3 regions of the Paenibacillus sp. J22TS3 genome follow, and region 2 is predicted to be linked to each of the others. Evidence: riboswitches for the same ligand, from Rfam matches in the RefSeq annotation. Region 2 holds a riboswitch; each other region holds the start of a gene.

Region 1 (7,681 bases), on a different contig from region 2:
AACGGCCTTGATCATTTTGGACCCGCTGGATATGAAAGGCGCCGGGTCACCAGAGACTGCTTCGGCCGGGTACCACAGCTGGACCATCAGCTCTCTTTTTCGGTTTGGATTTCTGTCGGCCGCAAAAATTTCCTGCCTGGATTTATCAATCAGATGGAGCGTCTGTGTGCCGACACTTAGCTGCCCGGTCGGCTCGGGAAGCTGGAAGAAAGGGAACAGCACCATTAAACCACCGGATATAAAGAGAACGGCGGCTAAAATGCTGCTGATTAATGCCGTATGAACAGGCCGCCTCTTTTTAAGAGGGGGCTTTTTATAGTATTGGTATAAGGACAAGGCCGAGAAGAGCAGAACGATGAAATATAGGGGAAGCAAAGGCCAACGATAGCCTTCGGTAAGAAGATGGACTGCAAGTATGGCCAATGATACCCAGCCCGAAAGAGCTTTGATGGATAGCCTTGTTTTGCCAAAGAAGTAGATTATGATGGAAGAAGCGGTACACAGCAAGAGAATCATCTCAAATAATCTCATATTTGCGCCTCCTAGATCAGGTATATCTTATTAGATATCCCGTATTATTCGGCACTTTTTTAAACTGGATATAAACGGAATCTTACACTGTGTATAAATCGGAGATGGCCAGGACTGAAAAGAAGCCGAATAAGTTGAACTATTGAATTACAAGTGTGACAGCCGTGCGAAATGTTCTTCCGATCATAAAGACGAACACTCCGCTTCTCCAGAATCATTTCACACGCTTGCCTACTGGTAATTCTCAGGTTCAACTTAAATGGGAATGTGAATACCGGCTTCTATGTAATGTCCAGACAACGTTGATGAAGTTGCCACAGCGAATACGGGAAGTGCTATCCGTAAAACCGGCGGGTGTTCTCATACAGCAGCAGCTCTGCTTCTTCCGCAGTCAGTCCATGGATAGCTCCGTAGGCAGCAGCAACATCCCGGGTCATAGCCGGGTGGGTGATCCGCCCTTGGAACGGTCCCTCGAACGGCCACGGCCCGTCGGTCTCAGCCATCACGAGATGGCGGGGATAGACCCTGGCTAGCTCATTAATCTCCTTCTCATACAGGAGATCGGGGGTGAACGAAATGTAATAGCCTGCGTCCGCCATACGTTTGACGGTATGGGAAGCGCCCTTGAACCAGTGGAAATGCGCTTTGCTGATGCCATGCTTCTCCAGAAGATCGCAGACGAGGTCGGCGTCTTCATATACGGCATGGAGCACTACCGGCTTCCCATGCCGGGCGGCAAAAGCAAGCAGGCTGTCCAGCAGCCGGATGTATGGCTCAAGCTCGAAGGTCTCCCCGCGTTCCAACGCCTCCAGGCGGGAATAATAGGGGAGGCCGATTTCGCCGACAGCGGTCATGTCGCCTGCGCGTTCTTCCATCCAGGCCAGCAGCTTGCGGATGTCGCCTTCGGCAGGAACCGGCTGCTCGGGATGATGGCCGTACGCAGGGCGGGCTACGCCTGGATACTGCCTCGCAAGGGCCTCGTTCTCCCGGCACGATTCCAGGTGCATGGATACCGCGATAACGGATTCAATACCACTCGTCGCAAGCTCGCTGAGCAGTCTTTTCCGGTCGGGCTCTTCATATAAATCCAGGTGAATATGGGCATCGATTAGAGGCTGCATCACCCTACGCTCCCTTCGCGCATCTTGCGCTGCTCTTCCCGCATGTAGCCGGTCAGTTCCCGCTTGAGCCGGTTGAAGGCCGGGTCCTCGATCAGCTCCTCCCGGCGCGGCCGGGGGAAGGGAACCTTCACCGAATGCAGGACGGAGGCCGGCCGGCTGGAGAACAAATATACCGTATCGGACAGCAGAAGAGCCTCTTCAATGTTATGGGTGATGAACAGGACGGAGCGTTTGTTCTCCTCCCACATATCCAGCAACCAGTGCTGCATATCGCTGCGGGTCAAGGCATCCAGCGCGCTGAACGGCTCGTCCAGGCACATCACTTCCTGGCGGCTGAGCAGTCCCCGCAGGAAGGAGGCCCGCTGCTGCATGCCGCCGGACAGCTTGTGCGGGTAAGCCTGCTCGAAGCCGCCGAGACCGGCCCGGATGAGCCACTTCTTCGCCTCCTGGCGGGCTTCCTTCAGCGGTACGCCGGCAACTTCAAGCGCAAGAATCACATTGTCCTCGATCGTCCGCCACGGGAAGAGCGCAGGCTGCTGCGGCACATAGCTGATATGCCCTTTGCTACCGGTAACATCGGCCCCTTGCAGCAGAATTTGCCCTTGGTCGGGCTTCGCAAGACCTCCGACAATATGGAATAAGGTGCTCTTGCCGCTGCCGGAAGGCCCCACGATAGATACGAACTCACCCGGAGCCACGGACAGCGAGACATCTTGGAGAACGGGGAGCTGCTGTTTGCGTTCCCGGAAGCTTTTGTAGATGCCCCGGATTTCCAGCGCGGGAGTGTCTGGGCTTCCTTCTTGGATTGTGACATCGCTCATCTTCATAACTCCTTATTTATTTGTTTGGTCGGGTTTGTAACGGATCAGCCATTTCTCCAGCAGAACGATCAGCGTGAACATCAGGAGACTCATCAGGACGATGATCATAATGGCCACAAAGATCCGGTCTGTCCTGAAGGATGACTTCTGCATCATCAGATACTGGCCAATGCCTGTGCCGCTCCCAATCCATTCAGCAATAATCGCTCCCATGACACTATAAGTGGAAGCAATCTTAATCCCGGACAGGATGGAGGGAAGCGCGTAGGGCAGTTCCAGCTTGCGGAAAATCTGTCCCCGGCTTGCGCCAATCATGCGCATGTAATTCAGCATAATATGGTCTGTTCTGGACAGGCCGTCTATGGCGGCCACCGCCACCGGGAAGAAGCAGACCAGAGTGATGATAATCAGCTTCGGGGTGAGGCCGAAGCCGAACCATACAACAAGCAGCGGAGCCAGCGCAATGGTGGGAATGTTCTGGCTGAGAATAATCAGGGGATAGAAGGCTGATTTCAATAACGGAATGAAATGAAGGACAAAAGCAAGAATCAGACCAACCGCCACGCCAATGACCAGCCCTAGAACCGTCAGCTGGAGTGTGGACACCGTCTTCACCCACAGATTTTCGGGATTCACGGCCGCTTCTCTGGCGATGTCGGAAGGAGCCGGGAGCAGCCATTTGTCAATGCCAAGCGTGGAGACCGCCGCCTGCCAGACGATGATAAACAAGATGACCGCCACAAGGGGCGGCCATACAGTTCTAAACCATGATCTCACGGACGGTATTTCTCCGTCAGCTTATCCATACTCGCTCCTTCCGGCGTGTATAGAATCTTGATCTGGGAAATAATGCTTGGGCTGCCGAACTCGATAACAGCCTCATTCATTTTCTTAACGATATCCAGCAGCTCGTCAAGCTCCCCTTCCATCGTCGTCTCCAAGGCGTTAACCTGATGTTTCACACCGGAGGCTTGAATGACTTCAATCGCCCGGTCCACATAGGGGATCACGTCTTCACCGCCTGGAGTCTTCGGAATAATCTGAACACTGAGCAGTGTATTTGCCATTGTAATCTTCCTTCCTGGTTATTTATTTGGCTGCGGGCAGATAATCGTTCGTATAGGCCTTGCTTACCTCAAGCGGCTTGTCGAGCAGCTTGTGCTCATACATCCAGTCGGAATAGTTCTTCCAGACAGATTCCTTCTGCTCTCCCCAGCGCGGCGCATCATCCTTATAGCGGGGGCTGAGCCATTTCTGGCTGGCCATGACCAGCTTCTCATCCAAGTCCGGCGCGGCCTTCAGCAGAATCTTGGCAGCTTCCTCCGGATGGTCAATCGCATATTGATATCCTTTTGAAGTGGCACTCATGAACGCCTTAACCATTTCCGGATCCCCAGAGATCACTTTCTCGCTGGAGGCAATCACCGGAGTGTAGTAATCAAGCTTCTCGGAGTAGTCTTTAACATAGAGCATGTCGAGCGGTTCCCCGCGAAGCTGGGCTTCAATTCCGGTCCAGGCGTAATAAATCCAGGCGAAGTCGATATCCCGCTTCACGGCGGTGAAATAGTCAGCATCCCCCATGTTGATGTTGGTTACCTTGCTGACGTCGGCACCTTGAAGCTCCATAATGGACTTCATCACGGCTTGTTCTACTGGTGAACCCCAGCCGCCGTATTTTTTGCCTTCAAAATCCTTCGGTGACTTGATCTTGCGGTCAACGGGTGCCGCAAAGCCGGACGTATTGTGCTGAATCACAGCCGCCAGGGAGACCAGAGGCACATTTTGCGTTCGGGCCTGGGTAATGCTCTCCTGATAGCTGACACCGAACTCCGCCGCGCCCGAAGCAACCATATTATCCGCAGAGCCGCTTCCCGGCTGAATAATGTCCACATTTAGTCCAGCATCCTTATAGTAACCGAGCTCTTTGGCAACATAGAGCCCTGTATGGTTCGTATTGGGGGTCCAGTCCAGAACCACCTTGATGTTTTTCTGCTTGGCCGGTTCGGTGGATGTTGCGGTCTTGCCGGCGCTGGTGTCCGCATTATCCGTTTGTTTCGAAGCTCCGCAGCCTGCCGCGGTCATCACAATCAGACAGATCAGCAGGAGCAGGCCCCAGGTTTTCTTGTTCAATTGAATCTCTCCTTACCTCAATTTGAATCCCGACTTACTCTCCAACAGCCTAATCAATAACATGAATCTGCATATAGGATTAGAGCGGGGAAGCCGCGTCTAATTCCACATAAATAAAGACAAGGCGCCCTGGACAGGACGCCTTGTATGCGTATGAAAGAATGGGTAACCATACTTTTCTCGTTCCTACGCTGGCATTATCCAGATCAGGTATACGGGTTAGTATCTTTGGGATACACTCTCAGCCGGCCGAATTCCAGCTCCCCGGGTCTATGAAGTTAAGCGGGTGGTACTGCTAGGAGTATTATAGTCCCACCCCTGCGGTCTTGTAAAGGAAGGAAGACGGTTCAGCAGGCTGTGAACAGGGTACACTAACGTTGTGTGGTATATGGATGAAGCTTCCATAGTTATGCCATGTCTTTAATTTACTATAGAAAGGGAGCAGACAATCATGGATCGTCAGCAGTTGGAATCGAAGATCGAACAGGCATTACAGGCTAACAAATTTGGTTCACTGGCAACCGTTGAGAACGGTGGCCCCAAGGTTCGTTATATGGCCATCTACCATGAGGGACTCAGCATATATTTGGCTACTGACCGAAAGACACACAAGGTGGAAGAGCTTAAGAATAACCCGAAGGCAGCCCTGCTGTTAGGCTATGAGCAGGGAGGAACGGGTGACGTGGTGGAGATTGAAGGGGAGGCATCGGTAAGTGATGCTCAGGACTTAAAGTCAAAGGTATGGAGGGATGACTTCAAGCCTTATCTTAGCGGACCGGATGATCCTGATTATGTGGTGATTAAGCTTACTCCATCCAGGATTGAATTTGCAGCCAAGGGTTCGGACAGACAGGTATGGGCAGCGGACAAGTAATACACATAGATCCATCAAGCCCGGGACAATCTCCGGGCTTTTCTTATGTTCTAGCGCTGCAGATCTAGCCTTGAAAAAGGAGGGCTCTGTTCTTAGATTACCTTCGAAAAATAGTTGTCAAGACCTAGGTATTACGTCCTGTGCATGATATAATGAACTCGACATAATTCGGCAAAAAGTGCCAAGGGGGATTTTTATGATCTGTAGCAGCTGCAGCGTTCAGGGGCCAATTGAGGATAAGGGAGTCATTTCACTGCGCCCGGCATCAGCCGAGCTCGTTTCGTTGTTAAGACAAGACGGGTTCACCCCGATCTGTGATCCGGATGCATGCCGGGTGTCTTACTGCTCAAGAGCCGAGCTGCTTCAGCTGCTTCGGTCTGTACGCCGATCTGCGCTGGCGGACAAGACAGAAGTTTACGTGAACATTGAAGGTTCTAGTAAGCAGGGTGACCGATGGGTATGGGCATCCTTGCCTCAAATGGAGGCTCGCTTCAAACATAATGATGTCGTTGATATTATTGTCGGCAAGCGATTCACCAGTCATATGCAGCCCATCGTAAGTGCTGCGGAAGAGGTGATTGGCTTTGAATTTCTCCTACGTCCTTCGCAAATCCAGTATCCATTCAATCCGTTCGAGCTGTTCGAGATTGCGCGGGAGACTGGGCTTCATTCCTTTCTTGACCGGGCCGCCCGTATCTCAGCCATTGAGCTGAGCGCGCAGTATCTTCCCCACGGCTTAAAAAGATTCATCAATTTTCTTCCGTCCTCCATCTATAATCCAAAATACTGTCTTACCCATACCTTTGCAGCAATCGAGAGGCTCTCGCTGAATCCAGCTGACTTTGTGTTTGAAGTAGTGGAGACAGAGCAGATCCATAATATGACGAACCTGCTGGACATTTTCACAGAATATAGGAGAAACGGGATTTCGGTAGCTCTGGACGATGTAGGGTCCGGTTATTCCACACTGGAAGAAATGACCCGCCTTAAACCGGATTACGTTAAGATTGACCGGGGGCTGGTCGGTGGCTGCAGCCGAGATCGCCTCAAACAGCAGGAGATCCTGAATATCATTGAAAGGGCCCAGGATTTTGGCGGTCAGGTGCTCGCTGAAGGAATTGAAGAACGTGAAGATTTTGAGTTCTGCTGTACTTATGGCGCCTCGCTCGCCCAGGGATATCTGTTCGGCAGACCGATGCCGCAGCCCCCGCAGAAGCTGATGCCCAGCTCTGCCTAATCAACGGAGATTCCAGCCGTATGGATAGGATAATCGCACTTCGCTGAAGGGCTCTGAACAGGAGCCTTTTTATTTCCAGTTTTTCCATAAGGTGCGGGTGATTATTTGCTTTTTGCTGGAAAAAGGATTATAATTAGGTTAAGTTAAGTCTTGAAGCGATATTCTCATATTGAAAAGAGTGTCACTTGTTACGGTTGGAACTTTTTTCAATGTGTGAATTTTTTTTTACGGAAAAAAGGAGCATATTAATTTTTTTCTACTTTTAGGGAGGCTACCCCAAATGGAAACAGGTACAGTTAAATGGTTTAATGCTGAGAAAGGCTTTGGCTTCATCGAAGTTGAAGGCGGCAACGATGTATTCGTGCATTTCAGCGCTATTACTGGCGAAGGCTTCAAGACGCTTGACGAAGGACAGCGCGTACAATTCAACGTTGTACAAGGCAACCGTGGACCGCAAGCTGAAAACGTTGTAAAACTGTAACGCAAACCATACTGCCCTTAACGTGTGCGTTGAGGGCAGTTTTTTCTTTTTTTCTTGAGAGGTAGGAAGGAATAAAAGGAGGATAATCATGAATTATCGGAAGAAAACGTTAGAAGAAATTCCTGAGGAGATCACGCCGATTTGGTCCTGTACCAATGATAGTTGCAACGGATGGATGAGGGATAATTTTGCGTTTGACTATACTCCTGCTTGCCCTCTATGTTCGTCTGAGATGGAGAAGAGCACTAAGATGCTTCCCCAACTCGTAAACAACAATGCTGATATGAAATCCCTCAAGAAGGGTGTTCAGATCGATCAATAGGTTATCGTGTGAACACAGCAAGGGGCCGTCAAGTGACGGCCCCTGTTTTTGTGCAGGAGTCCGGTTTGTGTTCAAACGCTTCGAGAGCGAACGTTGCTCCATCGCAGACATGAACGAGACCTGTCAAGCAGTTGGTTTTGGATTTCTTGAGAGCATTCCAGAGC
Region 2 (7,681 bases):
TGCGGGCGGGTACATTACAAGTATCTGTGTAAGAGGTTGGAGGCTGCTTGCCGCCATAGTTTACAGAGCAGAATGGAGTCAGGTCGAAGGAATCACGGGTCAGGGCTGCGTTTGGATTCCAGTTTGCTTTAGTGATGTAATATTTCCAGTTGCTTGTGGCATGAGCCGCAGTAAACTTCCAAGTAAAGGTGTTCGTACCGGAAGAAATGTTCACTTTAGTCCAGCGGGATGCCGATTGCTCATCAAGCTTAGGGAACGCTCCGCCAGCACTGGCGATTTTGCCGTCAGCAGGCCCTGCTGCAGGAAAGCCTTTTGGAGCTTCCAAGCTCTGAGGTTCGTACACGATAGCGCCACAGTCGGTGTTCTGGCCAGACTTACACAGAGCGGCACGGCTGGCAGGCCCTTCAACGTAGCCGTGTGCGGATGCTTTGTCCGACAGCAGAATCATGAGGGCTACGGAGAACAGGGTAAAGATAACGACAGCGGCAAGTTTGGATACGGGTGATTGGGATAAACGGATGGATGTCATAAGTTACCTCCTTCGAATTTGGGTTTTTGGTATTGCTGAACGAAGTGTTCTGTTGTCACTCAGATGCGGGTTGACGCTAGAATTACGTTCAGGCTGGTATTGGTATGAATGGGGGATGCCTCAGCTCCTCTCTCTAAATAGAATTTATATAAACTCCTAAGAGTTTATATCAGAAGCAGGTGAAGATTTGAGTGGAAATTACATAAGCATCGAATAACGACATAAGTTGTAAGCGAATACAAAACGTTCGAAATAAAAAGCAACTATATATACAAATATGTAAATAAGGGATTATTTGGATATTAGTTACATAGCAATTGTAACACAAATTTACCAATTTTAAGAGACATTTTTGATAGATTTTGATAAATAAATCGAAGATCTGAATTTCCTGAAGATGTTGTTGCATTTTTATAATGAAATTTGGCTTATGAGGGCAGTGACAGCTGATTAAATTTTGAACACCTTGTTTCAGAAAACCTGGTTCTTATGCTAAAATGAAATCTTGAATGTCCTTTAATTGAGATAAAATTATTAATTATACAGATAGGAGCAGTACTTTTTTATGAGCTTATTAACAGTAGAGAATGTCTCCCATAATTTCGGGGACCGCACATTGTTTAAAAATGTCTCTTTCCGCCTGTTGGCCGGAGAGCGCGTGGGTCTGGTGGGCGCAAATGGTGTGGGGAAATCCACACTGATGAATATATTGACCGGGAAGCTGCTTAAAGACAGCGGCAAGGTCGAATGGACTCCCAAGGTCCGTTATGGATATTTGGATCAGCATTCCGTGCTGACTCCGGGCAAGACAGTACGAGATGTGTTGAAAGATGCTTTTCTTCCTCTTCTTGAACTTGAGAAGGAAATGATGGAGATTACGAACAAGATGGGAGATGCCACGCCTGAAGAGCTGGAAGAGCTGCTGGTTCAGATGGGTGACATCCAGGAGCAGCTGGATATCGGCGACTTTTATCTGATTGATGTTAAGGTTGAGGAAATGGCGAACGGTCTGGGTCTATCCGCGATCGGCCTTGACCGTGATGTGTCAGCCCTTAGCGGTGGGCAGCGCACCAAGGTGCTGCTTGCAAAGCTGCTGCTGGAGAAGCCAAATGTGCTGCTGCTCGATGAGCCTACCAACTATCTGGATGTCGAGCACATTCAGTGGCTGACGAACTATTTGCAGAACTATCCTTATGCCTTCATGCTGATCTCCCATGATACGGAGTTCATGAACAAGGTCGTTAATGTCATTTACCATCTTGAATTTGCCAAGCTTACCCGTTATACCGCCAACTATGAGAAATTCCTGGAGATGGCCGACATCAACAAGAATCAACATATTGACGCTTATGAGAAGCAGCAGGAGTTCATTAAGAAGCAGGAAGACTTCATTCAGCGGAACAAAGCCCGCTATTCCACTTCGGGTCGGGCAAAAAGCCGCGAGAAGCAGCTGGAGCGGATTGAGCGTATTGACAGACCTGAAGAAGCTGCCAAGCCGACATTTGGTTTCAAAGAGGCCAGAGCGAGCGGAAAAACGGTGTTTGAAGGCATTGATTTTGAAATCGGTTATACACACGCACTGCTTCCAAAGATGTCGATGATTATCGAACGCGGGGACAAAATTGCAATTGTTGGCTGTAACGGTGTGGGTAAATCAACTTTGCTCAAAACAATACTTGGCAAAATCAAACCGATCAGCGGAAAAATCTATCAAGGTGATTTTCTGTTCCCGGCTTATTTCGAGCAGGAGGTCAAGGCTGAGAACATCACTCCGATTGATGATGTATGGAATGAGTTCTCCCACCTTAACCAACACGAGGTCCGTGCGCATCTTGCCCGCTGTGGTCTCAAGAATGAGCATATTACCCGGCCGCTTAAGGCGCTTAGCGGGGGAGAACAGGCAAAGGTCCGTCTTTGCAAGCTGATGATGCGCGAGACGAACTATATTCTTTTTGACGAGCCTACCAATCACCTGGATGTCGTTGCGAAGGAAGAGCTGAAGCGTGCGCTTAAGGCATTCAAAGGGACTGTGATCCTTGTCTCCCACGAACCTGACTTCTATGAAGATTGGGTGACCAAAACCTGGGACGTGGAAGCTTGGTCAACAAAAAAAGCCTGATTAAAGCTTAACTCAGGTGTAACTCACACTTGTGAACAAGCTTGTTCATGAAATTAGGGTTCAATCTGTTTCCAAAACATGTTACACTGTCATTAACTTAATAGTTACACACTAGGGGGGCCAAATTCGGCTGAGATGGAAGCTTTAAGCATCCGGACCCTTTGCACCTGATCTGGGTTATACCAGCGTAGGGAAGTGGTAATCGTGATGGAACCAGCATTCCACCAGCTTAGCTTAGCAATGCAAGTCATTCAAGCCGGTGTAAGGTGGTCCTCAGAGCTTAGCTTCATTGCTTTGATATACACGTTCAGCCGCTCTCTGCGAGAGCGGCTTTTTTGTGCGCTCTTACAGGCTGCGTTCAATTTATACCGATGGAGAGGAAGCAGCGTATGAACGGTCTGCCTAAGTTTCATGTCATTTCAGATGGAACGAAAGATGTGCCTGAACTTGTTCGGTATGCTATCGCCATTTATCCATATCTTGATGCTTTTCATCTTAGGGAAAAGAGCTGGAGTGCTCATAAGCTGTCTTATGCGGTGGAACAGCTCCTTGAAGCCGGGATGCCTGCGGGCAAACTGTATATCAATGACCGGGCAGATATTGCCAAAGCTTATAAGCTCGGTGGTGTGCAGCTGGGCAGGAAGAGCCTTTCCGCAATCCGCGCCAGGACTGTGGTAGGCAGCCGTACAATGATCGGACGCTCCATCCACAATGCAGAAGAACTGCTGGAGGCGGCCGGTCAGGGAGCAGATTATTGTATTTATGGACACATTTATCCGACATCGTCGAAACAAGGATTAACCGCAAGGGGGCTGCATCAACTTGCTAACCTGTGCGGGCCATCGGCTATTCCGGTAATTGCAATTGGGGGAATCACCCCCGGCAGAGTATCGGAGGTTCTTCAGGCAGGTGCCGATGGGATTGCCGTGATGTCGGGCGTTATGGGCTCGCCAGATCCGGCTGGGGCAGCCGGGCAATATCGGCAGGCATTGCTTAAAGAGACCATCGGTGGTTTATCACGAGAGGAGTTGGAGAGAAAATGAGCAGCAGATATGACGCAGTCATCATCGGCGGCGGAGTAATCGGGTGCTTTCTTGCTTATCAGTTAACCAAGCGGGGCAAGAAGGTCGCCCTTGTGGAACAGGGGGAGTTGGCTTCGGGGGCTTCCGGGGCGGCAGCTGGCATGCTGGCTGCGGATTGTGAGCATTTCGAGCATCCAGAGCTTAAGAGCATGGCCCGGCTCAGCCGCGATGCTTTTCCTTCCGTCATCCGCGAGCTGCGGCAGCTTAGCGGTATCGACGCTGGTCTGAACGAGCGGGGGTTCCTCGTTCCGGCAAGAGACGGCCAAGAAGCGGAGGAGCTGCATGCTGTCATGCTGGCTGATTGCTCCGGCGAATGGTGGAGGCCCGAGAAGCTGCAGGCGGCAGAGCCTGCCCTGTGCAAAGCACTTCATGGAGCGGTTTACAGGGCAGAGGAGACCCAGCTGCTTCCTGGCAGACTTACGGAAGCTCTAGCGTACAGCGCTCAGAGCAAAGGAGCAGAACTCCTGCTGCAGACTAAAGCTGCGGAGATTCGTGAGATCAACGGCTCGGTTCAAGGGGTTATGACATCCAGGGGATTCCTGGAGTGTGAGCAGGCTGTACTTGCCGGGGGCTGGCAGATGGACCAGCTGCTTCAGCCATTGGGGCTAACGCTTCCCCTTGAGCCGGTTAAGGGTGAGATCGTGGAGGTCCATTCCGAATCACCGCTGCTCACACATACGCTGTATGCCCGCAATGTGTACATCGTTCCCAAACCAGGAAATAAGCTGTGGCTTGGAGCAACCAGTTATCCAGGGGATCGTTCGTCTGGAGTTAGGGCTGACAGCGTGCATAAGCTGTTAAGCGCAGGCTCGGAGTACATACCTGAAATCCGGTTCAGTCAATTTATCAGAGCCTGGTCTGGACACAGGCCGAAGACACCCGACGGACTTCCGTATCTGGGTGGATTTTCAGGGATTCACGGACTTTACGCTGCAGCCGGACACTACCGTAACGGAGTGCTGATGAGTGCGGTAAGCTCAAGCATCCTGGCTAATGTAATGGAGGGAATTGCCCCACCCGGGATCAATCTTGAGCCCTTCAGTCCGGACCGTTATCAGAGACAGAGGGAAGGGGAAATGGTGCTGTGAAGATTCGGATCAATGGTCAGATCATGACGTTAGACCAGGAAATCAGAACGGTGCACGATCTTCTGGAAAGCTTGGATTTGGGTGTCAAAACCGTGGTGGTGGAGCAAAACCATGACATTCTGCACCAGGATCAGCATGAAGAGGCTTTATTGTCGGATGGGGATTCCATAGAAATTGTACATTTTGTAGGAGGCGGTTAATGATGTTAACAATTGGATCACATGAGTTCCACTCCCGTTTGCTGCTGGGAACCGGAAAGTTTGCTGACTTAGATGTACAGGGGCAGGCGGTTGAAGCCTCCGGGACGGAAATATTAACCTTTGCGGTACGCAGATTGAATCTATCCAACCCGCGTGAGGAGCATTTTCTCGAACGCCTTGATTTGAAGCGTTACACACTGCTGCCGAATACAGCGGGTGCCGAGAACGCAGAGGAGGCGGTGCGAATAGCCAAACTCGCGAAAGCATCCGGACTTTGTGATATGATCAAGGTTGAGGTCATCGGAGATCCCCGTACGCTGCTTCCTGATCCGCTGGAAACCTGGAAAGCGTGTGAAATACTCCTTGAGGAAGGATTTATAGTTCTACCTTATATTTCTGATGATGTTATTCTGGCCAAAAGACTTCAGCAGCTCGGTGTGCATGCCGTTATGCCGGGAGCTTCACCCATCGGGGCAGGACGTGGGATCGTCAATCCGTTTAATCTTGAGCTGATTATTGAACAGGCCGAGGTGCCGGTGATTGTGGATGCGGGCATTGGTTCACCAAAGGATGCCGCTTATGCCATGGAGCTTGGAGCGGATGGTGTGCTTCTCAATTCGGCCGTTTCGGGTGCGGCTGATCCAGTGAAGATGGCTGAAGCGATGAAGCTGGCGGTACAGGCCGGACGCTTGGGGTTTGAAGCGGGGCGGATTCCGGTAAAAAGATATGCTGCGGCAAGCAGTCCGCAGGAAGGGATGATTACAACATGAATGAAGAGGAACGCGGTTCTGCCGGTTCAACCGGGAGCACAGACAGCAGGTCAAGTGCAGACCGCTATTCCAGACAAGAAAGATTCACTCCCATTGGCAGGAACGGTCAGCTGAAGCTGTTGGGAAGCAAAGTCCTGATTGTTGGGGTGGGCGCGCTCGGCACCGGGATTGCGGAGACTTTGGCCCGCGCGGGAGTGGGACATCTAGTGCTCGCGGACCGTGATTATGTGGAGTGGAGCAATTTGCAGCGTCAGCAGCTATTCTCTGAATCTGACGCGGCAGCAAGGCTGCCAAAGGCTGTAGCGGCCAAGGAGCGGCTTCTCGCGATCAATTCGGAAGTTACAGTAGAGGCCTTTGTCATGGATGTGACCTTGCAGGAGATTGAGGATTTGCTGCCTGGGGTCGATTTGATCCTGGACGCCACCGATAATTTTGATACCCGTCTCCTGATTAATGATATTTCCCAGAAACACCGGATCCCTTGGATTTACGGAGGGTGTGTTGGCAGTTATGGGATTACATACACCATTCTCCCGGGAGAGACTCCTTGTCTGAACTGTCTGCTTGGCGCAATTCCCCTGGGTGGGGATACTTGTGATACAGCAGGCATTATCCCCTCTGCGGTTCAAACCGTGGTGGCACATCAGACCACAGAGGCATTGAAGCTGTTAACCGGCAGCAAAGAGGCGCTCCGGGGAACCTTGCTCTCCTTTGATTTGTGGCGTAATGAACAAGCATCGATTAAGATCGGAAGTGCCAGGAAGATGGATTGTCTCTCCTGCGGCCCAGAGCGGACTTATCCTTATTTATCTTCCGGGAACTTACAGAAGACCGAGGTGTTGTGCGGCAGAGATACTGTTCAGATCCGCCCGCCTGTTCGCAGGGAGATTGACTTGAGCAAGACAGCGGAATTGCTCAGCCAGCTGAATGAAGGGGTGGTAGAACGCAATCCATTCCTTGTCTCGCTGACGATGGGCGATAAGCGGCTGGTGCTATTTAAGGACGGGCGCGCCATGGTTCATGGAACCAAAGATATCACGGAAGCTAAAACGATTTATCATCGGTTCTTTGGTTAATTAGCAAAGGAGGGCGGTCAGATATGAGTATACCGCGCGTGTTAACCATTGCCGGTTCGGATTCGGGAGGCGGTGCCGGCATTCAGGCCGACCTCAAAACATTTCAGGAGCTTGGCGTCTACGGGATGAGTGTCATTACTGCCGTGACCGCCCAGAATACGGTTGAGGTATCCGATGTGTTTCCCGTGCCCCCTGATACAGTTAGACGGCAGCTTACTGCAATTGGAGAGGATCTGGGACCCCATGCCGTGAAGACGGGCATGCTGTACAGCTCGGAGATCATTGAAGCGGTTGTACAAAGTGTGAAGCGGTGGGAATGGCGCAACCTGGTGGTGGATCCGGTTATGTTGTCCAAGAGCGGGGCCTCTCTTCTTCAGGACGAGGCTTTAGATGATCTGGTTCACAGGCTGCTCCCGTTAGCCCGGCTGATTACGCCAAATCTTCCTGAAGCCCGGCTGCTCAGTGGTGTGGATATAGTCGATGAAGACTCCATGAGGCTTGCGGCTGAGCGGATTTCCCGCTTTGGTGTCAGCGGTGTGCTGATCAAAGGCGGGCATTTTCATGAGGAAGGTGAGACTTCCCAGGATTATTTGTTTACAGGCACTGAGGAATTCTGGTTCTCCGGGCCCCGGTACAAGACAAGGCATACACATGGAACGGGGTGTACATTGTCTTCGGCTGTAGCATCCGGATTGGCACAGAGACTTTCTGTTCAAGAAGCTGTAGCTCTGGGTAAGAACTTCATAGAGGCGGCAATCAGCCAACCGATCAGCATGGGCGCCGGGCATGGACCGGTGAATCATTGGGCATACCGGAA
Region 3 (7,681 bases), on a different contig from region 2:
GCTCCTCCTTGGCACGGGTGATCGCGACGTAGGCGAGCCGCCGCTCCTCTTCAAGGGCTGCTGCGCTTTTGCCCGCTCCGCCCGCCTCAGGATAGGCGGTATCGTTCATCCGGTCGGCCTCGATGGCCGAGCTGTGCGGGAGACTGCCTTCGATGGCTCCGATCAGCATAACGACCGGGAATTCGAGTCCCTTGGAGCGATGAATGGTCATCAGGGCCACGCGGTCGCCCTGCTCCTGGGATTTGTCGGCGCTCCGCTCCCGGCTTTTCTGAATCACATCGCTAATAAAGCCAAGGAAGCTTGCCACCGTGTCGAACCGTTCTGCCGAAGCCTCCAGCTCGTCCAGCATTTCCTTGATCATTTCCTTGTGCTGGGTCAGCAGCTTGCGCTCATCCGCTTCCACATAGGCGTTGTAGAATTTCTCCCGCATCATGGCGATAGCAGCTGCAGGACGCATGGAGGACAAGCTTCGGATCAGCTGCAGCCTGTCTTTGATTTTGGCGAGCTGAAAGTCCTTCAAGCCGGATAGGGTTAGCAGATGAACAAGCGGCCCTTTCTTGGCCCGCTGGGATTCCTGCTGCACAATATGGGACATGCCGCGCTCCCGATTGATGTAGAGCGTGGGCAGCACACTTTCCATGGCTGTAAAGTCCCTGCGGTTCAGCCCCAGCCTTAGATGGTCCACCAGCGGAAGAACCAGGGCATTCTCATAGAGCAGCTGGCCATCCCCGTATTCAATGTACGGGATCTCCCGGATCATCAACTGCTCCAGGATAGCCCGATTGTTGCTGGATGATCTGTAGAGGATGGCGTAGTCGCCGTAGGACCGTTTTCCAGTGAGAACCTCATGTTCAATCCGGTCGAGCGCATGGCGGGCTTCCTCGTCACTCGACAGCGGGCGGGTGTACACCGGGCTGCCTGGGCCGGATTTGGCGGCTCGCAGAGTTTTGCTGCGGCGCAGTTTATTATGCCGGATTACTTCATTGCCGAGACCAACGATCCGCGCTCCCGAGCGGTAATTAATATCCAAGGTAATTACCTTGGCGGAAGGATACGTCTGTTCAAATTTTAAAATATACTCGCTGCGCGCCCCGTTGAAGGAGTAGATCGTCTGGTCGTCGTCTCCCACCACCATCAGATGGTTCTGCGGGGCGGCGATCATTTTTACCAGCTCATATTGAAGGTGGTTCGTATCCTGGAACTCATCTACCATGATATAGCGGAACCGGTCCTGCAGCGTCTTTAGCAGAGCGGGATTGTTCTTGAGCATGCGATAAGCCAGGATCAGGACATCATCGAAATCCATTTTCTCGTGATCCAGCTTCCACTGTTCATATTGGAGGAGAATCCGTTTGATCTCCCGTTCGGTGACACTGTCTTCGGGTATATCCTGAATGTCGGTTAGACTCGTTTTGTAGGAGGAGAGGACGGATAACAACGTCTCCGGCTGATAGGCGTCCTGCAGTCCCATCTCCCGCATTATCTGTTTTAATAAAATATGCTGTCTGCGCATTTCGTTCCAGATTTCCAGTTCATTTCCCTGTCTGCGGATCAATTGAAGGAAGAAGGAGTGGAAGGTTCTGGCCTGAAGCAGCCGGATATCGTGGGGGTGGATGCCCGGAAGAACCGCGATACGGTCTCTCATCTCCGCCGCAGCCTTGCTGGAGAAGGTCAGGAGCAGGATCTCCCTTGGGTCGACTCTTCTTACCGAGAGCAAATAGCCCGTCCGGCAGATAAGAACGGAGGTTTTGCCTGATCCGGCTCCGGCCAGCGTAAGCAGCGGCCCTTGAAAGTGCCGGACAGCAGAAATTTGCGGTGGATTCAGCAGAATACCGCTTGCTTCAAGCGTGCGGAAATACGCCGCATCGGGTTCACCTGGACCGACGATGTCACGGCTGGTCCGCTCGGCGGCGATCCGGGCTTCCGGTATGTTCCGGCGGGCCGCACCCGCGGGAAGTGTATTGTAAATGGATTCACCCATGTCATTCACCTTTATCTTTTTATTCAGCTTAAAAGCATACCTCTATTCTTCCAAACATACAATAGAAGAGGGCTGGGAAGAGAGGCGGGAAGCTAGCTGGGAAAATGGCCAGATAGAGAGTTGAAGGCGGGCTTGCAGCAGCATTGGACTCTCAGTAACCTTAGCTTGCAGCAGCATAGAACTCCCGGTTATCTTGGCTTGGCAGCAACACGGAGTCTCTCAGTCACCGTAGCTTGAAGCAATACAGACCCTCAACCATCCCAGCTTGAAGCACTCCAGACTCTATCGTTGTAAATCTATCATAATTGGGTTAAGATGGTACCGACAACTGCATATCAAGCGGGAGCTCAAGGTTTGGGCTGAGAGGATAGGAATTCCACTATCGACCGTTATACCTGATCTGGGTAATGCCAGCGGAGGAATTGAAATGGACGAAGCTGTCCGCTTCAAGAGACCATTTATTTTATAAACACATGATTGTACCGGTACGATGCGCGTATATTCCGGCTCTGTAATGGGGCAGGATGCAGCAGCCAGCCGGGCTTCCAAGTGTGAAATAAGACCGGTCTTGTTTTGTCCATACACTCGCTTGGCCTTTCTCGGATACACAAAGAGGAGGCTTTTTTTGTTATGAGTAAAGAAACGATGCAGCTTCAAACTTCATCCCTTCCGGGCAGCCGCAAGGTATATATTGAGGGACCGCGCCCAGACATCCGTGTGCCGATGCGGGAGATTGCCCTTAGTCCAACTTCGGACAGCTATGGAAGTCATGAGAATGCACCGGTCCGTGTGTATGATACGAGCGGCCCTTATTCCGATACCGATGCGGTAACGGACATTACGAAGGGGCTGCCGCAGGGACGCCGCTCCTGGATTCTGGAACGTGGTGATGTGGAGGAGTATGAAGGACGGCAGATCAAGCCGGAGGACAACGGTTATCTGGAAAATGATCCAAGAGCCAATATGCAGCAGTTCCCTTCAAACGGACAACGTCCACTGCGGGCAAAGCCGGGACGCAACGTCACCCAGATGCATTACGCCCGCCAAGGGATCATCACGCCGGAGATGCAGTATATCGCCATCCGCGAGAATGTCTCCGCAGAATTTGTCCGGGACGAGGTCGCTCGCGGCCGCGCCATCATTCCAAGCAATATCAATCACCCGGAGAGTGAGCCGATGATTATCGGGCGTAATTTCCTAGTGAAAATCAATGCGAACATCGGGAACTCCGCGGTGGGCTCTTCTATTAAGGAGGAAGTGGAGAAGATGACCTGGGCGACCAGGTGGGGGGCGGATACGATCATGGATCTGTCTACCGGCAAGAACATTCATACTACCCGCGAGTGGATTGTCCGTAATTCTCCTGTTCCGATCGGCACAGTACCGATCTATCAGGCGCTGGAGAAGGTGAACGGCAAGGCGGAAGACCTCTCCTGGGAAGTATACCGGGATACCTTGATTGAGCAGGCCGAACAGGGCGTGGACTATTTCACCATTCATGCGGGTGTGCTTCTCCGCTATGTGCCGCTTACTGCAAAACGGCTGACAGGCATTGTCTCCCGTGGCGGTTCTATTATGGCGGCGTGGTGTCTGGCCCATCATGAGGAGAACTTCCTGTATACCCACTTCGAGGAAATCTGCGAAATTATGAAAGCCTATGATATCGCATTCTCCCTTGGAGACGGCCTGCGTCCGGGATGTATCGCGGATGCGAATGATGAAGCCCAGTTCGCGGAGCTGGAGACGCTCGGCGAGCTGACCCAAATCGCCTGGAAGCATGACGTGCAGGTCATGATTGAGGGGCCAGGGCATGTGCCGATGCATCAGATTAAGGAGAACATGGATAAGCAGCTGGAAATCTGTGACGAGGCCCCTTTCTATACGCTTGGCCCGCTGACCACAGACATTGCCCCGGGTTATGATCATATTACTTCGGCCATCGGCGCAGCGATGATCGGATGGTTCGGTACCGCGATGCTCTGTTATGTCACGCCGAAGGAGCATTTGGGACTGCCTAATAAGGAAGATGTGCGGGAAGGCGTGATCACGTACAAAATCGCTGCCCATGCCGCCGACCTGGCCAAAGGTCATCCGGGAGCTCAAGACAGAGATAATGCGCTATCCAAAGCACGATTTGAATTCCGGTGGAGGGATCAGTTCCATCTGTCGCTTGATCCGGAGCGGGCGATGGAGTACCACGATGAGACGCTCCCGGCTGAAGGGGCCAAGACGGCGCATTTCTGCTCCATGTGTGGTCCGAAATTCTGCAGCATGCGGATCACCCAGGATATTCGCCAGTATGCGAAGGAGAACGGACTGGATAGTGAAGACGCGATCCAGGAAGGGATGGAATTGAAGGCCAAGGAGTTTAAGGAAGCTGGAAGTGTGATCTACAAATAATAGATTTTAATGTAGTATAGTAGAGATAGAACAAGCCCGAGATAGGTTAATGAATGGTACGAGACGTAAGCGCCGGAAGCTGGTTTACAAGCCAAGGCGCTGCGTCCAAGGAATGCTGTTCATCCAGGCTCGGGCTTTATATTTTTTTTTTTTTTTGATGAGTCGAATTATGATGTTTATTGTCGATGTTTCTACAAAAATATGGTTAAACACCCGATATAACCATTGATAGGCACTTTAGTCTGCTATAGCAATATAAGTTGAATTCAACTTATCGTCTATTCATCTATCAACAGGAAATAGGGGAGGTAGGGCGGTTGAGCAGCAATAGAATCCGCAAAATGTTGGTGGCCATGCTCTCTGTAGTCTGTATTACGAATGGGGCATGGGGGATAGGGGTTGTCCGGGCCTCAGCCCAGGCAGAGGGCTACTCTCTGCAAAATCCGGCGGAGGATGCAAGTAACAGACAAAATTCTGCTGTTGACGATAAGTCCCGTATTTATAAAGATATCACTTCTCCTCGTCTTGGCAGCGATAGCTCAGTTATGAGCTTCCTGGGCGAGAACAAGGAGCTTACTCAGCTGTCGGACCCGCAACGGAACTTGCGGCTCCTCAGCAAGAAGAAGGATAAGGCGCAGATGACCCATTTCCTGTATCAGCAGCAGGTTCAGGGCATTCCAGTGTACGGCAAGTATATTCGTGTCCATCTGGATGAGAATCAGCAGGTTGAGGAGGTGGCCAGCCGGACAGAATCGGAGAACGAGGTAATGCCGGACGATTTGACGGCTGCCATCAGCTCCGGGCAGGCTATTGCCGCGATGAAAGGCTGGGTTGAGGAGAAGGAGGGGACATCCATCAGCTGGGGAACCGGTTCGTCTGCTTCCGGGCAGATGATGCTGAATATCTCCGGGCCCTCAGCCAAGCTGATGATTTACCCGGTGAATGAGGTCTATCGCCTCGTTTATGAGGTGAACTTAATGTACCTTATCCCCCATCCGGGCAAGTGGACCGGATATGTGGATGCCAACACCGGGGAAGTCATTAACGGGTACAGCATTACCTATCAGGCAAGAAGCATGAATCCGGCGAACGAGGCGGCTGGATCAGGTGTAGGGTACAATCTGGACACGAAATCATTGAATATTTATAAAGATCCTCAGAGTGGTAAGTACCAATTGTCCGATATTACTAAAATCATGTGGCAGCGGTATACCGATACGGACCGGGGGATCTTCACGACAGCATACAGTGGGACCGATGCCCAAGGCGGGATTTACTACAACAATGTAGTAAGTTCCGGTACTTCCTTCTCGGATCGGCAGGCGGTGGATGCCCATTATAACGCAGGCAAGGTTTATGATTATTATTTGAACAAGTTCGGAAGGGACAGCATTAATGGAGCGGGAGGCTCCATTACTTCCGTCGTTCACATTCCTGATCTGTGGAGCAGCTCGAACTACGGGGGGCGCTGGGATAACGCGGCCTGGTTCGGTGGTTATATGCTGTACGGCGATGGCAGCGGATCATCCCGGGGCGGCTTTGACTGCCTGTCCTGCGGTCTCGATGTAGTCGCCCACGAAATGACTCACGGAGTGACGGAGCAGACTGCGAACTTGGCCTACCAGAACCAATCTGGAGCATTGAATGAATCCTTCTCGGATCTGATGGGCGCCTTAATTGAATCCGATGTGGACAAGCAGGATACGAAGTGGTGGCTGATTGGCGAAGATCTTAGATCAGACGGCCGGGCACTGCGCAGCTTGAAGAACCCATCTGATCCCGCCCTGCTGTCTCCGCAGCCGGGGAATATGAAGAACTACGTGGTGCTTCCGAATGATGATAGCCATGATAATGGCGGTGTTCATACCAACAGCGGTATTCCGAATCATGCAGGCTACTTGATGGTAGCCAATTTGGAGCCTCATCTGGGTACCGCTGGAGCTAAGGATGCGGTGGCTTCCATGGCTTACGATGTGCTGATCAATTATTTGGTGAGCAACTCGGATTTCCGGGATGCGGCCAACGGATATGAGAGTGCCGCACAGAATTATGTGAAGGCTCATCCTGAGTACCAGGCTTTGCGACAACAAATTATTCAGGCTGTGACCGGAGCGTGGAATGCCGTGGGAATTCAGACCGCGGACACGGCAGCTCCTGCTTTCGTAGCTGGTTATCCGAAGGCGGGTGTGGTAGCAGACGTATCAGCCCAGGTGCTGGTGAAAGTCGATGAGTCCGCGAAGGTGTACGCCAAGGTGCAGCCGGCTTCCGGCGCCGCTCCAACGGTACAGGAGATAAGGCAGTCCGGGTCGGCGGATGCTTCCGCGAATACAGAGGTCACACTTACCTTCGGTGATCTCAAGCCGAATACAGCTTATGCGGTCTATCTTGCGGCTGTGGATACAACAGGGAATGTGAACAGCCTGCCAGAGCGGGTTGTCTTTACGACCAAGGAACAGGTGCAGCCTTCGGATACGGCTCCGCCTGTATTTACGGCCGGTTATCCGAAGGTGGACGTGGTTACGGATACCTCCGTCCGGCTGCTGGTTAAGACGGATGAGAACGCTGCCGTTTACGCCCTGCCAGTAGCGGAGGGAGAGGCAAAACCAACGGTACAGAAGCTGCAGGAGATGACCCCGGTAACTATTGCGGGAGGTGTTGAATCCGCTCTGTATATGGACAAGCTGCTGCCGGATCAGAACTATGTGATCTATCTGATCGCCAAGGATTCAGCAGGCAATGCCCAAGCTGCTGTAACCGGAGTGCCAGTTCACACCGTACCTTCCTACACAGGCACACCTGTGCTGTCGGTTCTTCAGCCTGTGGTTGAAGAGGACCTGACCAATGAGGGGACCGTCTCCAAGACGGAGTCCGTATATGTGGACCACGGAACCTTTGTGCAGGATATGACCGGGGGAGTGGTGCTGGAGGGGCTGTCGGCAGGACTTGGCTATGAGGTCATGCGCAGCAGTGACCAGCTGCTCTTGATCCGGTTCACCGGCACAGCCGCAAGCCATACGAACGCTGATGATGCGGTCGTTACGATTAAGATTAAGGCCGGATATATTGCCGGTGTTGATAAAGATCTGACAGCGGGGACCTTCCTTCTGGACTTTAATGATCCGGTTCAGGCTCCGGGGAACTCCTCTGGGGGAGGTTCCACAGGGGGGACGGCCCCGGATAATGGCAGCGGCTCCTCTGGCGGATCTTCCGGCGGTGGCAGCTCTGGAGGTACTTCAGGAGACACTTCCGGCGGCAGCAGCCCGGGCGGTTCCTACGGTGGAAGCACTGGGGGTGCTGACA

What was found. Region 2 has a riboswitch for thiamine pyrophosphate ahead of KJS63_RS00920 (thiamine phosphate synthase). Riboswitches for the same ligand answer to the same signal wherever they lie in the genome.
Region 1: it holds a riboswitch for thiamine pyrophosphate, as region 2 does, so the genes downstream of both, KJS63_RS18840 (ABC transporter substrate-binding protein) here and KJS63_RS00920 (thiamine phosphate synthase) in region 2, are expected to answer to the same signal.
Region 3: it holds a riboswitch for thiamine pyrophosphate, as region 2 does, so the genes downstream of both, thiC (phosphomethylpyrimidine synthase ThiC) here and KJS63_RS00920 (thiamine phosphate synthase) in region 2, are expected to answer to the same signal.

The regions. Positions count from the first base shown of each region.
Region 1 is NZ_BOSF01000006.1:111,482-119,162, forward strand. It holds gene KJS63_RS18815 (alpha/beta hydrolase family protein) at 1-531, opposite strand, end outside; gene KJS63_RS18820 (TatD family hydrolase) at 867-1,652, opposite strand; gene KJS63_RS18825 (ABC transporter ATP-binding protein) at 1,652-2,473, opposite strand; gene KJS63_RS18830 (ABC transporter permease) at 2,486-3,250, opposite strand; gene KJS63_RS18835 (thiamine-binding protein) at 3,247-3,540, opposite strand; gene KJS63_RS18840 (ABC transporter substrate-binding protein) at 3,563-4,555, opposite strand; TPP riboswitch at 4,770-4,880, opposite strand; gene KJS63_RS18845 (pyridoxamine 5'-phosphate oxidase family protein) at 5,055-5,477, shown strand; gene KJS63_RS18850 (EAL domain-containing protein) at 5,674-6,714, shown strand; gene KJS63_RS18855 (cold-shock protein) at 6,995-7,195, shown strand; gene KJS63_RS18860 (cold-shock protein) at 7,284-7,517, shown strand.
Region 2 is NZ_BOSF01000001.1:196,497-204,177, reverse strand. It holds gene KJS63_RS00930 (lytic polysaccharide monooxygenase) at 1-529, opposite strand, end outside; gene KJS63_RS00925 (ABC-F family ATP-binding cassette domain-containing protein) at 1,095-2,648, shown strand; TPP riboswitch at 2,752-2,859, shown strand; gene KJS63_RS00920 (thiamine phosphate synthase) at 3,038-3,691, shown strand; gene thiO (glycine oxidase ThiO) at 3,688-4,818, shown strand; gene thiS (sulfur carrier protein ThiS) at 4,815-5,018, shown strand; gene KJS63_RS00905 (thiazole synthase) at 5,021-5,788, shown strand; gene KJS63_RS00900 (MoeB/ThiF family adenylyltransferase) at 5,785-6,864, shown strand; gene thiD (bifunctional hydroxymethylpyrimidine kinase/phosphomethylpyrimidine kinase) at 6,888-7,681, shown strand, end outside.
Region 3 is NZ_BOSF01000009.1:57,304-64,984, reverse strand. It holds gene KJS63_RS22575 (UvrD-helicase domain-containing protein) at 1-1,981, opposite strand, end outside; TPP riboswitch at 2,311-2,420, shown strand; gene thiC (phosphomethylpyrimidine synthase ThiC) at 2,612-4,381, shown strand; gene KJS63_RS22565 (M4 family metallopeptidase) at 4,699-7,681, shown strand, end outside.